DNA from 4 places in the Rossellomorea sp. ABR4_004 genome. Region 3 is predicted to be linked to each of the others. Evidence: riboswitches for the same ligand, from Rfam matches in the RefSeq annotation. Region 3 holds a riboswitch; each other region holds the start of a gene.
What was found. Region 3 has a riboswitch for S-adenosylmethionine ahead of ACXAF2_RS00920 (YezD family protein). Riboswitches for the same ligand answer to the same signal wherever they lie in the genome.

Region 1 (4,211 bases), 1.1 Mb from region 3:
AAGCAAAGAACTCTTCGTTTCCGATTTCAGGTTTGTCGTGGATCTGATGGCTGGTTGATACGAGTTTCACAGCCAGTTGATCCACTGCCGAGACGAGGGTGTGTTTACGATCGGTAATCGCTGCTGGTTGACTCATCTCTTTACCCTCCTAATGCAATTCACTGACCGGCACGAATGTCGGGATCAGGGAATCTTTGTATGTTTTCTTGATATGTTCCGCTACGTCATCCTCCTGATAGAGCTCCACAATCTTTTTATAAGTCTTATTTTCTTTATCTTTTTGCTGCGCCGCGATGATATTGATGAACGGCTTAGATTCCGCCCCTTCGATATAGATGCTGTCATCAACCGGGACGAACCCTGCTTCAACAGCGACACCATTATTGATGATCGATGCTGCAACATCCGGTAGTACCCTCGGTGTCTGGGCAGCGACGACCGGTGTGAATTCAAGGTTTTTCGGGTTTTCTTTTATGGCTTCCAAACCTTGTGACTGATCAAATCCTTCTTTCAGTTGTATCAAACCTGCTTCCTCCAGTAGGAGAAGGGCACGGCCAAGGTTCGTCGCCTCTTGAGGAACGGCTACTTTACTGCCTTTCGGTAAGTCTTCTACCGATTTATATTTTTCCGAATAGATTCCCATTGGCGCGATGATCGTCGAGCCGATCGGTACAAGGTCCAGATTATGTTCTTCAACGAAAGAGTCAAAATACGAAATCGTCTGGAAGGCGTTCAGGTCGATATCCCCATCGGCCAGGGCCTGGTTCGGTCTCACGTAATCGGCAAACTCCACAATCTCGATCTCAATCCCTTCCTTCTCTGCTTTCTCTTTCATATACTCCCAAATCGGCACCCCAGATCCATTCACTCCGACTTTAACAACTTCTTTTTCACTTGAGCCGGATGCACTGTTTCCCGAGCAGCCGCTCAATATAAGGGTGATTAATAGAATCGCGATACTTGCTAGACTGATTGATTTTTTCATATTCCTCTCTCCTAACGTCTTCTGATGATTTTTGATAAGGTATTTCCTGCTGTCTGCAATCCCTGCACCATCACGATTAAAATGATGACAGTCACGATCATGACGGATGTTTCAAATCGCTGATAACCGTAAGCGATGGCCAGATCTCCGAGGCCCCCGCCTCCGACTGCCCCAGCCATGGCCGATGCACCGACCAGGCCGATGGTGGCGATCGTGATATTCAGGACCAGTGTACTCAATGCTTCCGGAATGAGGATCCCGAAAATGATCTGCCACGGCCCTGCCCCCATGGACTCCGCCGCTTCAATGACACCCGGTTCCACTTCAAGGAGCGAGCTCTCTACCAGTCTTGCAATATACGGTGCCGCAAATGCGACAAGCGGCACGACCGCTGCCGCCGTTCCGATCGATGTGCCCACTACCAATCTTGTAAAGGGAATGATGGCCACCATCAAGATGATGAACGGGATCGAACGAAATATGTTGATGATGCTGCTCAATATGGAAAAGACGACTTTATTTTCAAGTAAGTGCCCCTTTCTCGTCACCACGACGATGATGCCGAGGGGAAGCCCAATCAACGTTGCAAACAGGAGGGAGAATGACACCATCGCCACGGTATCCCATGTCGCTTCTATAATTTTTGGCCAAAATAATTCCCAGTTAACTTGCACGCTTCTCCACCTCGCTTACGAATAATCTGTTCTTCCAATAATCCAGGATCTCTTCCGTTTCTTTCTTGCTGCCGATGATCTGTACGATGAGATTCCCGAACGGCTTGCCCTGGAGTTCCGTGATCTGGCCGAATAATACATTGATATGGGCATTGAATTTCTTTGCCGTTTCGGACAAAATCGGCGTGCCCGTCGAATCCCCCTTGAAAATAAGGCGGCAGATGCGCCCTTCTTTGCTGTCATTCAATTTGTCGAGAACCGATGCCGGCAGCTGATCATTCATGACACTCTTCACAAAGTTTTTCGTCGTCGGGGTCTGCGGGTTGGAAAAGATATCGAAGACGCTTCCCTCTTCCACGATTTCTCCATTTTCCATGACAGCGACCTTATCACAGATTTCCCGGATGACCCCCATTTCGTGGGTGATCATCACAATCGTAATGCCATACTCCGCGTTGATTCTCTTTAATAAGTTCAGAATCGATTCCGTCGTCTGAGGGTCAAGTGCGGATGTGGCTTCATCGCAGAGCAGAATCGAAGGCGATGTCGCCAGGGCTCTTGCTATCCCCACCCTTTGCTTCTGCCCTCCTGACAGTTGATCCGGATAATGCTTCGCTTTATCTTCAAGTCCGACAAACGCGAGCAACTCCTTTACTCTCTCGCTGATTTTTTCTTTTGGCCATTTTGCAAGTTTCAGAGGATAGGCGATATTCCCTGCCACCGTCCGGGATTGAAACAGATTGAAATGCTGAAAGATCATCCCGATGCGGTGCCGCTCTTTCCTCAGATCGATTGCCGACTGATCTTTCAAGCTGCGCCCCTCTATGAAAATATCACCCGATGATGGTTTCTCTAAAAAATTGAGACAGCGGACAAGCGTGCTTTTTCCCGCTCCGCTGAATCCGATCACGCCATAAATCTCTCCCTTCTTCACTTCGAAGGAAACATTCTTCAAAGCGGTGAATGGGCCATCCTTCGTCTCGAAAACTTTCGTAACATTCTGAACTCTGATCATACAGGACTTGCTCCTTTCGCTATGTATTCTTCTTGAAGCCTGTGTGTGAAGGACATGGCAGAAAATAAAAAGTGCCCCCCTTCATAAGAAGAGAGGCACAAATATGTATATGTCCCGCTCTTCTCATCTTTCAAGTCATATGACTTGATGGAATTGGCACGGTATTCATAAGAACCCGTTGCCGAGGTATCACAGGGCCAGTCCCTCCACCTCTCTGGATAAGAAGATATCGCTTTATTAAGTTAACGTTATAATGCGTTTTAGCATTAGGGTAATGTTAAAGGATATTAGTTGGGTTGTCAATCCTGTTTTTGAATTAATTTCAATATACTCAAATTGGCTAATTCATCCAAAATCCAACTTGAAAGCATGCAAACTGGGGACGATTCCTACTCTACATATTGACTTTAAGGGAGATTGAGATTAGTCGAAAGGAGAAGTAAGAAACGGACTCATTCCCACTCAACGGATTTATATTGTTAAGTGTTTTTACATAAAGAGAGGGACGGACCTCTCCTACTTTTAACAGAAGGTCCGACCCTGATGAAGGCGGGGTCAGGTCCCAGTCTATTAGGCTGAAAGAACATAAGCGGAGATTTTACGGTTATATCCAGGATGGACTTAGTATTGAAGGGAAATAAGCGGAGGATTTCCTCTTAAGCACAGATAAATCCCCCATTATTATATTTCTGGAAGCAATAGGCGGAATCTTTCCGCTTATTTCAGCCTTTTTTAATCGTAGTGACCATTTAAGCGGAATCTTACCGTCTATTCATTATCTCTGGCACTTAACCAGATCCCCAACCGATAAGTGGGTCACTCTTAAACAAAGATTGTGAGGCATCTTTTGACAGGTTGTCTAATATACACGAATTTTCTTCTTTTTTTAAAATCTGAATATTCTAAGTATACAGTGAAATACATATTGTACTACGTTAAATTATCTTATTTAGGAAAATAGTTCTTACAAAAAAACAGGGACGGCTTTCACTCTACTTTCCTGGGTGATGGTCAAAAGGTAAAGGTAAAAAAAGTACCGTCCCCCTCTACTTTCTTATTCCATTATTGCCCAGGATACTTGAATAACTTATACCAATACAAAGTGTTTTCTATATTTGGAATATATGACTGCTTCAATGTGTCGACTCCACCTAGTATGAATCCTTGTTTCACATAAAACTTAAAGTCTATTCCATTATTAACCGCGTCTCATAAAATGAAGTTCACCCAGATTATCTGTGAACCCCCATTTTTCGTAGAACGGTATCATTTCTGGTCTGCAGTATAGTTCGAAATGATTTATTTTCTTTAACGAGGGGTGCTCTATGATGTTGTTCATCATTTTTTCACCAATATGCTTTCCACGGTAGGATGTATTTACAATGACATCAAAAATAATGGCTTTATAAACGTAATCGGTAAGTATACGTGCAAAAGCAATTAATTCTTTATTTTGTGGTCCAACCAATGCTATAACAATGTCTGAATTCTCAAGCATAACATGAATGTCAGTAAGTGTCCGTCCCTTAGTCCACCA
Region 2 (4,211 bases), on a different contig from region 3:
ATTGAGATTGATAGGAATTCATATTTTCACTCCTTTTTCAATGACGTCCATGCAATCGTGAAAGGATTCAAACGGATGATAGGGGATTCCTTTTTCTTCGCATGTATGTGCCAAATAGTCTCTGGCAATCACAGTGTCTCCAAGCTTCGCCATTTCAATATCTGTGACAGAATCCCCTATCACAATGACCTCCGTATCTTCTGTTAAAGACAACAACCTCAAGATGGAAGGCTTGCAGCATCCACACCCTTTACTTTCACAGTGATCATCGCATGGATATGGCCAATGAATCGTTATGGTTGAGTCGTTAAAGCTAGCTTCATTACAATAAATCCCATTAAAAGGCCCATATTCATTTAGTAGAGGATACACAAAAAAATCAATTCCACCGCTAACGATATACAAAGGTATCTCATGTTCCTTTGTATAATCTACAAACTCCTTAAACCCTTTACGTATGACTGCTGTGTCTAATAGATACTGAATCATTTCCTCTTTCTTAGATGAAGGAATGAGTGAAAACAGCTTGCTGACTCCTTCTTTAATGGACAAAGACTGATTTAAGATGTCGTCTTTGACAGGTTCCCATTCTGCAGGAGCAAAGGTTTTCATCAATGAGATGATATTATCCGTTTCTGTAATCGTTCCATCAAAATCACAGAAAATGATCGGATGCTTCATTATACCTTTACCTCCTCTCCCCATAGGGATAGTGCTTTACGAAGCTCATCGTGGGAATCCGCTACAGCTGAGAGAGAATCTCCCCTTAAAACTCCTTCAATTGCTTGGACGAATGCCTTTCCCCCTCCAACTGCCCCATCTGGATGACCGTGAATGCCACCACCTGCATTAATGACACAATCTACACCAAAATCCTTCACCAAAAGTGGTACAAGCGCAGGGTGAATGCCTGCTGACGGTACAGGCAACGTTTTTCTTAGATGATCATCATCCTTCGTTAACTCATGGCTTACGGATAAAGCTTTGCTCTTCTCTAAGGCGACACTTCCGTATGGAGATGGAAATAAAGAAAAATCAGCTCCGGCCATTCGCAGGAATTTCCCTAACCATAAAGAATAGCTCACACCATATACAGGGGATGAGGCAACGGCACCTGCGAATGCAGGATGTGCCATAATCGGCAAACTGATCTCAGGATCCTCCCTCAATTCCTGTAGAACATCCAGTCCATAAGAAAATACATTGAATAAAAGGGCATGTGCTCCAAGATCACGTGCTTTTTTTGCTTTATCACGTAATTCTGAAGTTCTTCCTGTGAGGTTTACAGCATACAGCGTTTTCTTACCAGTCTCTTCAAACACCTCGTGTAACACTTTTTTCCCTATACTGATCCTCTCAGTGAAAGGTGTCAGTGAATTATCAAAGAGAATTTCATCGTCTTTTACTACGTCGACTCCCCCGAGAACCTGTGCCCTTAATTGGGTTTCAAGGTAGGTAAGGTTCCTGCCGATTACACCTTTAAAGATGCTCATTAACAAGGGTCTGTCGTGTACACCCGTTAGCTCCCTGATTCCTTCTATTCCAAAACGTGGTCCAGGGTAGGCTTTTTTTAAGTCGCTGGAAAACTCTACATCTACTAATTTCACTTCACCATCAAGGGAAAGCTTGCCGAATACCGTAGTAAGGATGGCTGGGATATCATTTGAATAATTATCACCGGGATAGCCAATTTGCACCTTACCTCTGGGGCCATCTTTGCCTTCCCACTCTTTCACGGAAACGACCCTCCCCTTGTACTTGCGCAATTGATCCTGTTCCAGGAGCGGTAAGTCCGTCCATGAACCGACAGTCAATCCCAAGGCGATCCCCTCTGCCTTTTTATCGAATGAACCACTCTTTCCCTTTATTTCATATGTGGCTATCACTTCACTCATTGTTGTCCTTCCTCCTTGAACATGCTATTTTTAGCCGCAAGTTATTTTAGCCTGGGCAAACAAAAAACCTCTTCCAAATAAGAAGAGGTTTAATAAAGTCACTCTTTCTTATCTGTCAGCTTTTTTAGCTGCAAGAATTAGCACCGTGCTTGAATAAGTCGGTTGCCGGGCTTCATAGGGCTGGTCCCTCCGCCTGCTCTTGATAAGAATTTCATTATTCATTATTTCAGTTGGATTATTGCACCAATTTCAATTTCTGTCAATCCCTTTTGTGGAATAATTCTAAATTTTCTATACGGGAAATCGCTTCTTTTATCCGCTCATTTGTGGTTAATAGTCCTACACGTACGTACCCTTCTCCATATTCTCCAAAGCCTACACCCGGGGCTACAGCAACTTTGATTTTTTCAAGTAAATAAGTAGAGAACTCTACAGATGTGAAACCCTCAGGTACTTTTAGCCAGGCAAAGAAGGAACCTTGTGGAGCTTTTACATCCCACCCTATTTCCTGAAGTCCGGAGATTAATAGTTTTCTTCTTTCTTCGTAGGTTGAAACCAGTGCATGTACACATTCCTGGGAACTTAAAAGGGCAGTGGCAGCCGCTTCTTGAATAGCACCGAACAGACTTACATATAAGTGATCTTGCAGGAGGTTGATCGCTTCTATGGCACTCTTATTCCCGACGGCAAACCCTACTCTCCAGCCAGCCATATTGTACGTTTTCGATAATGTATAAATCTCAATCCCGACATCCTTTGCTCCATCGGTTTCCAAAAAACTTATTGGCTTATTTCCATCAAATCCTATGGCTCCATAGGCAAAATCATGTACAACACAAATATCATGCTGATTGGCAAGAGTGACTGTTTCTTCAAAGAATGATTGTGTGGCGATTGCTCCGGTAGGGTTATTAGGGTAGTTCAGAAACATTAATTTCGCACTTTCCAGCTCATTACGGGAGTGTTCACTATAATCAGGCAGAAATCCATTCTCCTCTCGCAGTGGCATTTTAATCATACGTGCCTCTGCCAACGCTACCCCTGATAAATAATCCGGATAACCGGGATCGGGCACCAATACCCCATCACCAGGATTCAATAAACATTGAGGGATTTCAACTAACCCGGCCTTTCCTCCGAATAGCACAGCTACCTCTGTTTCCGGATCTAACTCCACACCATATTCACGCAGGTAAAAGGCAGCAATCGCCTCTTTAAAGGACGAAAACCCGCGAAATGGAGGATACTTATGATTGGACGGCGAAGCTGCTGCTTCTGTCAGTTTTTCCACAATATGTTGAGGAGTCGGTTGATCCGGATTTCCCTGGCCCAAATTAATGACATCATGTCCCTCTTTGACCACGGCATTCACTGTTTTGGCGAGGGATGCGAAAAATTGTTCAGGTAATAAATCTAATCGTTTTGCTTTACTAAAGGTTTTCATTACACTCACCCACTACATTTTTTTGAAAATTAATTACTTTCAAATTCTAGTCACAAATGATATAACGGAAAATAAAGAATGTAAAGGAATAAATTCCAAAAAGTCCTTAATGAGGTGAAAGAAATGATTCAAAAGATAGGTCTTGCACAAATCGATATTGTGTTCGGGAGTCCCGAAAAAAACAAGCAAATAGTAGAAGAATGGATTAAAAAAGCTAGTGACGACGGCTGTGATACAGTTGTGCTCCCTGAGCTGTGGACGACTGGGTATGACCTTACAAGAATGGATGAAATCGCTGATGAAGGAGCAAAAGACTCTTCCTCCTTCCTGTCTGCACTATCAAAGAAATATTCCATTCACATTGTAGGTGGTTCTGTTGCGCAGAAATCGCAGGAGGGGGTGTCCAATACTCTTCTAGTTACGAATTCAAAAGGCGAGCTGGTGAAAAAGTATTCGAAGCTCCACTTGTTTAAGCTAATGGATGAACATCATTATTTACTTCCCGGGCATGAAGATGGCATCTTCACCCTTCAAGACACAGTAATGGCCGGATTGATTTGTTACGACATCCGTTTCCCTGAATGGTTCAGAAAACAAGTTCTACTAGGTGCCAAGGTTGTTTTTGTCGTAGCAGAGTGGCCAGCAGCACGAATTGATCATTGGCAGACCCTCTTAAAGGCAAGAGCGATTGAAAACCAATGCTTCGTGATTGCCTGCAACCGGGTTGGAAATGACCCGAACAATGAATTTGGCGGTTGTTCCCTCATCATCGATCCATGGGGAGAAATTCTTTCAAAAGGAACACAAACGGAAGAATTGGTTACAGCTGAAATCAATCTACAGGAAGTAGAAAAGGTCCGAAAGAAGATTCC
Region 3 (4,211 bases):
GTAACCTGAGTCAGCGGGATCGGTAATCCATACAGTGAGCTCACCATCACAAGGATCGCTCCTGTAGAGGAAATGACAATTCCTTCGGCTTTTGAATAGTGTGTAATTTTTTTCCCGTTTGTTTCCACTACTTTTTTCCCCAGTAAGACAGCTCCGAGGGCAACGAATAAACCTCCCAGCCAAATCCCCCGCGAGGGAGACATTAATCCCGCCCCCACTAATGGACCGATGGCGTTGGCTACATTATTCATCCCTGCCGAAAAGGCTTCAAAGAACCCTGTGATGATCAAAAGGTATGCAAGCCACCTTTTTTCAAAATGGAAACCGCGCTTTTCAAGCTTTACTAAACCTATACCGAATACCCACGTCACACCGAAGGCAATGATCGGGACAATCACCCAGAATGACATAATCGTTAAAAGTGACTTCACATAAAGAACTTGATATGCGACTCCGACTCCTACAACCGCTCCGACCGTTACTTCACTTGTAGACAGCGGGATCCCGATCACATTTGCCAGAAACAAGGAAATGGTGGCGGATAACAAAATGATGACCACGATTTTGATGGAGAGTACATGTTGAGGGATAATCCCTGAACTTATGGTTTTCACTACTTCTCCACCACCTAATACCGCCCCGCTCAGGACACCGGCTGCGCAGATCCATAATGCAACCCTGATGTTCTTTATGGCTCCTGCTCCATACGCAACACCCATCGATGCTGCCGCTCCACTGGCACCAATGTTCATAGCGAAAAACAAACTTATGATCAGGGCGAATACTTCAATCAAAGAATGTCACCTCTTCTAATGCAGACCGCATTCGGTTTTCCCTTTTCCTTTCCATCTTCCGGAGCGGAGATCATTGATGTCTATGGCTTTCGTTGTACAATGAAAGCATCCGATACTTGGATACCCCTGATCATGAAGTGGATTATAGGATAGGTTATGTTTATGGACATACCTCCAAATCTCTTTCCAGGTCCAGTGAATCAAAGGGCAAATCTTAACCGATTGAAACTTATCATCTTTATTGATGAATTCAACCCCACTTCTTGTCGGTGATTGCTCCCTTCTTAATCCTGAAATCCAGGCATTTCCTTTGGTTAAGGTTTCTTTTAAAGGATCGAGCTTTCGAATCTGACAGCATTTGTTCGGATTTCGCTCCCACAACTTATCACCATATGTTTCTGCTTGCTCTTGGATCGTCAATTCAGGCTTTTTCATATGAATGGTGATACCAGGATACTTCTCCTTCACCTTTTCAATCGTTTCGTAAGTTTCTTTGAAATGAACACCCGTATCAAGAAATACGATGGTTGCTTCAGGTTGTACCTTGGTTAAGAGGTCGATTAATACGATCCCTTCTATCCCAAAACTGCATGCATATACAACACTTTTACCATAATGTTCATACGTCCACTCAAGTACGTTTACCGCTCCTTTATAGACCGGATCAATTTCAAATTGGACCGATGGTTTTTTCCAAGTTTGATAGGTTAACATGATACACCCCTTTCCCGCTCATCCAAACAAAAAGAGGCAATAACAAGATAATAGGGATTTCCTTTATCTGTGTTATGCGCCTCTAGTTTGTCTAGTCAGCTTATTTAATTCGCACTTTCTCGTTTTTCTCCAATTGAATGACTTTACCGTCCTGCACCACGATAGTAATTGACCCGAAACTCATCGTCTTCAACATCGAAGTGATCTTCTCCACTACTACATCATACTGTGCTTCTTGATTATTTTCTTTAGTCACATGATTCCCCCAATTTTCATCTTATCCAGAAAAATCATGAATGAAAAAAACAACCTTCCATTTTGGAAAGTTGTTCAGGTAAGGATACCTTATCTTCCAAAATGACTTCACATTTTGCTGGAATTAGCACCTTACATAACGTAGGTTGCTGGGCTTCGCGGGGCCAGATCCCTCCACCACTCTGGATAAGAGTTATTAATTTTAATATTCTAAATAATATCACATTCTGCCGGGAAGTCAACCCGAGTTTTTCTATCGGATTTAAGTCTTTTGACTTATTTTTCTTGGAAATCTTTCATTCTCTTTATTTCTATTCGCTTTATGAAAGCTATAGGACACTATTTTGACAAGGATGATTAAAATAATTGAAATATCAATTTACCGTCAATCACTTTCTTCTGGTCCTGATTGACGGCAAAAACGTTAAAATGCAAATGATCCTCCTGTTTTTCTGATACTTCTGCACTCAATGTAATGACATCGTCCAAAAAAACCATCCCTTTAAAGCGGACGGTATACTCTTTGATAAATCCTTCTTCATAATGATCACTAAAAAGCTTGGAGACATTACCCATTGACCACATGCCATGGGCAATGACACCTGGAAGACCCAATTTATGTGCCTCATCATCGATCGTATGAATGGGGTTATAATCCCCAGATGCGCCTGCGTATTTGATTAAGTCGATTCTCGAGACTGGAGCTAATTCAACAATGGGAAGCCTTTCACCAATATTAAAGGATGATAGTTTAGTCATTTTCCCAACCTCTCTCTGACCGCTTCAGTGATAATGACGATCGCTTCGGAGGTGAAAATCCTATTCCCTCCTGAGTCTTCCCCTATATCTTCTATTACAAGAAAGCCAAGTGTTCCACCCGAACCTTTCCGCTCATAGTAATCTTTTATCTCTGTATAACACTGAATACATTCCCCGACCTTCAGTGGTCTTTCATAATGAAACGATTGTTCCCCATGAATTAATCCGACGTTAGGTAAATGAAAACCTTCAATCGTTCCATAGTCGAACACTCGTGGAAAAGTAGGGGGAGCAATATTCCCCCTGTATCTGGACCTTTTTCCTGCTGCTACATCCACATATATGGGATGTGGATCACCGATGGCTTCGGCAAACTTATGAACCGCTCCTTTTTCTACACAATTTTCTATGGAAGTTGAGCGTTTACCGATATAAGATTGAAACATATCCTTCACCTCTTTCCCCCATTAGGCTTTTGGCCCTCCAGCTACGTAGAGGATTTGTCCATTAACGAATGACGATCTTGCATCCGCAAAAAACGCCACTGCATTCGCTATATCTTCCGGTTGCCCGCTTCTTCCTACCGGAATGCCTTGAAGACTCGCTTCCACCAGTTGTTCAAAGGTTATTCCGATCCGTTTTGCCGTTTCTCTAGTCATTTCCGTTTCGATAAATCCTGGGGCGACAGCATTGGTCGTAATACCCAGAGGACCAAGCTCTATAGCCAGAGTTTTCGTTAAACCTTGAAGACCTGCTTTAGCCGTAGCGTAATTTGCCTGTCCCCGGTTACCGAGTGCAGAGGTAGAAGAGATATTAATAATTCGGCCATATCCGATCTTCACCATATATCCTTGCGCTGCTTTCGCTACGTTAAATGATCCTTTCAAATGCACATCCATGACCGTTTGCCAATCTGTATCAGTCATTTTAAACAGCAGGTTATCTCTGATGACTCCTGCATTGTTGACGACAATATCAACGGAGCCGAAAGTTTCAAAGACTTCGTTTATGGCCTCTTCTACCTCCTGGGATTCTACTACATTCGCAACCTTTGTATATAGCTCATATTCGCTCAATTCCTCACTGACTTCCAAAAGTGCTTTTTCATTCACGTCAAGGATGGCAACTCTTGCCCCTTCTAGAGCAAAAAGCTTGGCAATCGCTTTACCGATCCCCCTGCTCCCGCCTGTTACTAAAGCTACTTTCCCTCTGAATCGTTCACCCATTCACATTACCTCCCTATCCTTTAAACAAATTGGCCCACTTTCACATGCCCTTTTAATAGATTCCGTGAGATGATCAGTCTTTGAATTTCATCAGTACCATCATAAATCCGCCACAATCTTGCTTCACGGTACCAGCGTTCGATGGGAAGCTCTCTTGTGTAGCCCATCCCTCCGTGAATTTGAAGGACCCGATCCACTACCCGATTGCCCATGTTGGATCCGTACAGCTTGGCAATCGATGCAACATGGCGATTATCTTCTCCTTGATCCAGTGTGAATGCTGCATTTAGCACAAGCCATCTGGCAGCTTCGATTTCCACGGCAGAATCAGCGATCTGCCATTGAATCGCCTGTCGATCCGCTATTGGCTTTCCAAATGTCTCCCTTTCCTTGGAATAATCAATCGCCATTTGCAGTAAACGTTCTGCTGCGCCTACCGCTTGTGCACCCACAATCCAGCGTG
Region 4 (4,211 bases), 1.4 Mb from region 3:
GATTTCAGCATGTGGAATATTAGAAGCTCCTACTACCAATTCCTTTTCGTCATTTCCAGAGCCTGAGCCGCCCCCACATGCTGCCAAACCAAAAATACTTGTTGCTGCTATAACTCCTGCTACCCATTTTTTCATTAAATTTCTCTCCTTTTATCGTTTATCTAATTTATTTGTAAAGAAATCACCCAATATCTGAATTGCAAACACAATGAGTAAAATCATAATGGTTGCGGCGATCGTCACGTCTTCCCTGCTTCGTTGGAAGCCGTCTAAATAAGCTAAGTTACCAAGTCCTCCTGCTCCGATGACCCCTGCCATTGCCGTGTATCCAACAAGGGCTATGGCTGTCACCGTAATCCCTGAAATCAAAGCCGGCATGGATTCAGGTATGAGTACCTTCCATATAATTGTGCTCGTCTTCGCCCCCATCGCTTTCGCTGCCTCGATGACGCCTTTGTTCACTTCTCTTAAAGCTATTTCTACCATGCGGGCGTAAAATGGAGCAGCCCCGATGATCAGTGCGGGCAGAGCTGCATTCGCTCCACGGATTGTGTCCAATAAAAACTTGGTGAACGGAATTAACAGCACGATCAATATAATGAATGGAATCGATCTGAACACATTTACGACTGCACTTGTTATCGTATATGTCAGTTTGTTATCCCATAGATTTTCTTTGGAAGTAAGGAAGAGTAAAATCCCAAGGATCATTCCGAGTACAAAGGTAATCAATACAGACATCCCGGTCATATACAGGGTTTCGAGAGTTGCTTCCCACATCTTCTCCCAATCTACATTTGGAAATAAATTTTCAATCACCCTCTCAACACCTCCACTTGAACCAGTTGCGTATGAGCAAACGCCAATGCATCGTTAATGGTTTGTTCATCCCCATCAAGGTGAACAAATAACGTTCCATAGGCACCTTTTTGGGTTTGGGAGATTTGTCCTTGCAGGATGTTTACGCCTAAATCAAACTTCCTTATCAGCGTGGTGATGAGCGGCTGCTCAGTTGATTCACCTACAAAAGTAAATTTGAGCACTTTTCCATTAGGATATTGGGTCAGTAAGTGATCAATGGTTTCACCCGTTTCCTTTACCTCCGAGACTTCTCTTACGAAACGCTTTGTCACTTGCTCTTGTGGATTTCTGAACACTTCCAATACACCCCCGAGTTCCACGACTTTTCCCTGTTCCATGACTGCAACACGGTGACAGATCTTCTGGATCACGTGCATTTCATGAGTGATCAGGACAATCGTCAGCCCTAAGCGTTTATTAATATCCACCAATAAATCAAGGATGGAATCGGTTGTTTGTGGATCTAAAGCGGAAGTAGCCTCATCACATAGAAGGACATCGGGATTGTTAGCAAGGGATCTTGCAATCCCCACTCGTTGTTTCTGTCCGCCGCTCAGTTGAGACGGATAGGCATCTCCTCTGCCTTCCAAACCTACAAGCTTCAATAATTCATTAGCTCTTTGAACTCTCTCTTTCTTTGATACTCCAGCAATTTCTAATGGGAACTGGATATTTTCTATTACAGTACGAGACCAGAGGAGATTAAAGTGTTGAAAAATCATGCCTATTGACTGTCTTGCTTCCCTCAGTTTTTTCCCCTTTACCTGGGAAACGATTTGACCATTCACGTCCACTATCCCATCTGTAGGAACTTCAAGACCATTAAGCATCCGGATCAGCGTACTCTTACCTGCCCCACTATAGCCAATCACCCCAAAAATTTCTCCTTGGGCAATATCAATGTTGACCCCATCAACGGCTGAGATCGGACCCGATTTGGATTGATATATTTTCTTCACATCTGAAATGGTAATCATGTTGTATGCCACCTTCTTTCGGAGTAAAACGACCTGTTTAATCAGAATTATAGTTGTACTTACCTGATGTTTCCTGCTCCTTTTTCTAAAAGCAAAAAAATGCCTTCCTGCGATAAGCAGAAAGGCATAATCATATAGGACTATCCTTTCTCTCATCTTTCAAAGCAAATGCTTTGAGTGAATTGGCACCATTTCAATTTTCATTGACGGTTGCCGGGCTTCATAGGGCACGTCCCTCCACCTCTCTAAATAAGAGTAAAGTATATTATTAAATTATTTGAATAGTTAAAGACTCTGAAAATTTGCTACAAGAGAGATTCTATCACCGGATATAGAGTGTGTCAATTATTTTTTTCTGCTTGATGTTTAAACTTCAACGGGCTCTTTTTCTCTGGATCTTGTTAGCCAAAGAACCGACTCCACAAATAAGAGCGGGCGATATCCTCCCCTTACTTCCAGGGACCCCTCCTCAATCAGCTGAGACAAGCGCTCTTCTCCTGTTAGTAATGAAACCACTGTTTCCTCCATTCCTTCAATGACGAAATGAGCCTCCCTATTCAAATCATCCAACACTGTGCACCCCTTGCTCGAAATCGAAATACCGTACAATTTTTTTCCACAATCAAACTGAAGAATAAACGGGCTATCTGGAAATAAGAGTCGTAAGTGATACCTTGAATGACATTGATCTACTAATTCCTCTAAATTTATTCGCATGAATACCCTCCCAGTGAAACTTCTATATAATTACAATTCCACTTTTAGGTATTTTCCCCTCTTATACTTTCTCGACATGTTTTGAACAGATCCATCTAATTTGTCGAACAGTAAGAATTTGGATGATAACCAGTCAAAAAATGATGTCATTCGCAACATTTCCCGAGAAATATGTCTTCGTATGTAGAAAGAAAATCGTTCTATAATTGGATTTCATGAAGAAATAGGTGAATGTAGACAAATAAAAAAGACCTTCTCCCAAAAGGTCTCTTATCCCTTTAACTATCCACCGTCTTGTTTAGGGTTTCATATAAAAATGGTACGGATTGAAAAGCATAAATCCTTTCCTGTTCAACGCCATCTTTAAATAAAAGTAGACAGGGTACACTTTCGATGGATTGCTCTTCTGCAAATTGGGGCAAGTAATTCAGGTTTGCCTTCGAAAAATGAAAGGATTGTGGAAGCTTCTCCACGACGTCAATCATCTTGCTTGCAACCTGACAGGTACCACACATCGGTGTATATAAATAAACAGCTTCGAACGCATGGTCTTCTATCGATTGTTTTAAAATTTCGGTACTACTTACCTCAATCAAAACTAGATCATCCTTTTTCCTAAAAATTCTTTATGAACGTCTATATTAGCTCCAATAAGAACGGATGCGAGGTGATACTCCGGAGCTGCGGCCACTTCCTTGTACATTCGATCAATATACAAATGTTCAGCTTCAGGAAACTCACGTTTAAATTGCTTACGTAGTTTTTCCCCTGCATCATCAGCATCTACTAATATATAGACATCCCTTTCCAATAAAGCATCAATGAGTTCGTCCATTTTCGTAATGCTAATGGTCCCGTTTGTACAAATAATTTCAATCGGTTCTTTAATGATATCTCTTACTTTTCGTTTGTCCGTTGTCCCTTCGACAATGATTACTTTTTCGTCAAGTTCCATCATGATCATCACCTTATCTTTCATAAATAAGATTACGATAGTATATTCAAATAACAAGAGATGATGTCCACTTTCTACTTATATTTTCTCATGTTTATAAAAAAAAGTGCAAGCGGTTTGCATAAACCATCTAATTTATACAAATGGTGCCAGATTCGCAAATGAATCTGGCACCACGAGCCTTTCTAACACCAGCCACCCTCATCACAATCGGTATATCTTGCTTGATCGCCTTCTGTGGAGGTATAGTTTTGATATATTTTATTTTCTCTTGCTTCAAAGTTCGGCTCCATGGTTATTCCGTCAAGAGGCAAAGCCATTCTGCCGATCGGCTGATTATCCAAATATAATTCTACTTCACCATCTTTAAGTTTTCCTGTCACTCTATTGGTTACATCTAATTTCCTAGGCTCAAGTACCATTGGTATTCATCCTTTCTATGTGAAAAAACGTCTACTTATATGGTACCCAAAATAAAAAACAAAACACCTTGAGAAATTCTCAAGGTGCATGGAACAAATTACCCTTCATTAATCATTTCGTCATACTGTTCAGCTGTCATAAGCTTGTCTACTTCTCCAGCATCTGAAGGTTCAACAACGATCATCCATGCTTTTTCATAAGGTGATTCGTTCACGAATTCAGGGCTATCTGATAGCTCTTCATTCACTTCTACCACCTTACCAGATACAGGTGCATAT

Region 1: it holds a riboswitch for S-adenosylmethionine, as region 3 does, so the genes downstream of both, ACXAF2_RS06565 (methionine ABC transporter ATP-binding protein) here and ACXAF2_RS00920 (YezD family protein) in region 3, are expected to answer to the same signal.
Region 2: it holds a riboswitch for S-adenosylmethionine, as region 3 does, so the genes downstream of both, ACXAF2_RS19575 (2,3-diketo-5-methylthiopentyl-1-phosphate enolase) here and ACXAF2_RS00920 (YezD family protein) in region 3, are expected to answer to the same signal.
Region 4: it holds a riboswitch for S-adenosylmethionine, as region 3 does, so the genes downstream of both, ACXAF2_RS08200 (methionine ABC transporter ATP-binding protein) here and ACXAF2_RS00920 (YezD family protein) in region 3, are expected to answer to the same signal.

The regions. Positions count from the first base shown of each region.
Region 1 is NZ_JBSWVM010000001.1:1,231,115-1,235,325, forward strand. It holds gene ACXAF2_RS06550 (M20 family metallopeptidase) at 1-136, opposite strand, end outside; gene ACXAF2_RS06555 (MetQ/NlpA family ABC transporter substrate-binding protein) at 149-985, opposite strand; gene ACXAF2_RS06560 (methionine ABC transporter permease) at 997-1,659, opposite strand; gene ACXAF2_RS06565 (methionine ABC transporter ATP-binding protein) at 1,649-2,674, opposite strand; SAM riboswitch class I at 2,795-2,899, opposite strand; gene ACXAF2_RS06570 (GNAT family N-acetyltransferase) at 3,873-4,211, opposite strand, start outside.
Region 2 is NZ_JBSWVM010000003.1:511,290-515,500, forward strand. It holds gene ACXAF2_RS19565 (methylthioribulose 1-phosphate dehydratase) at 1-22, opposite strand, end outside; gene ACXAF2_RS19570 (2-hydroxy-3-keto-5-methylthiopentenyl-1-phosphate phosphatase) at 19-681, opposite strand; gene ACXAF2_RS19575 (2,3-diketo-5-methylthiopentyl-1-phosphate enolase) at 681-1,895, opposite strand; SAM riboswitch class I at 2,001-2,104, opposite strand; gene ACXAF2_RS19580 (aminotransferase class I/II-fold pyridoxal phosphate-dependent enzyme) at 2,155-3,339, opposite strand; gene ACXAF2_RS19585 (carbon-nitrogen family hydrolase) at 3,463-4,211, shown strand, end outside.
Region 3 is NZ_JBSWVM010000001.1:159,007-163,217, forward strand. It holds gene ACXAF2_RS00910 (inorganic phosphate transporter) at 1-791, opposite strand, end outside; gene ACXAF2_RS00915 (phosphoadenylyl-sulfate reductase) at 810-1,508, opposite strand; gene ACXAF2_RS00920 (YezD family protein) at 1,609-1,764, opposite strand; SAM riboswitch class I at 1,851-1,956, opposite strand; gene ACXAF2_RS00925 (MaoC/PaaZ C-terminal domain-containing protein) at 2,121-2,522, opposite strand; gene ACXAF2_RS00930 (MaoC family dehydratase N-terminal domain-containing protein) at 2,519-2,968, opposite strand; gene fabG (3-oxoacyl-ACP reductase FabG) at 2,990-3,748, opposite strand; gene ACXAF2_RS00940 (acyl-CoA dehydrogenase family protein) at 3,769-4,211, opposite strand, start outside.
Region 4 is NZ_JBSWVM010000001.1:1,550,151-1,554,361, forward strand. It holds gene ACXAF2_RS08190 (MetQ/NlpA family ABC transporter substrate-binding protein) at 1-135, opposite strand, end outside; gene ACXAF2_RS08195 (methionine ABC transporter permease) at 151-819, opposite strand; gene ACXAF2_RS08200 (methionine ABC transporter ATP-binding protein) at 816-1,838, opposite strand; SAM riboswitch class I at 1,988-2,094, opposite strand; gene ACXAF2_RS08205 (SCP2 sterol-binding domain-containing protein) at 2,205-2,555, opposite strand; gene ACXAF2_RS08210 (thioredoxin family protein) at 2,834-3,148, opposite strand; gene ACXAF2_RS08215 (toprim domain-containing protein) at 3,154-3,513, opposite strand; gene ACXAF2_RS08220 (YusG family protein) at 3,696-3,932, opposite strand; gene gcvH (glycine cleavage system protein GcvH) at 4,031-4,211, opposite strand, start outside.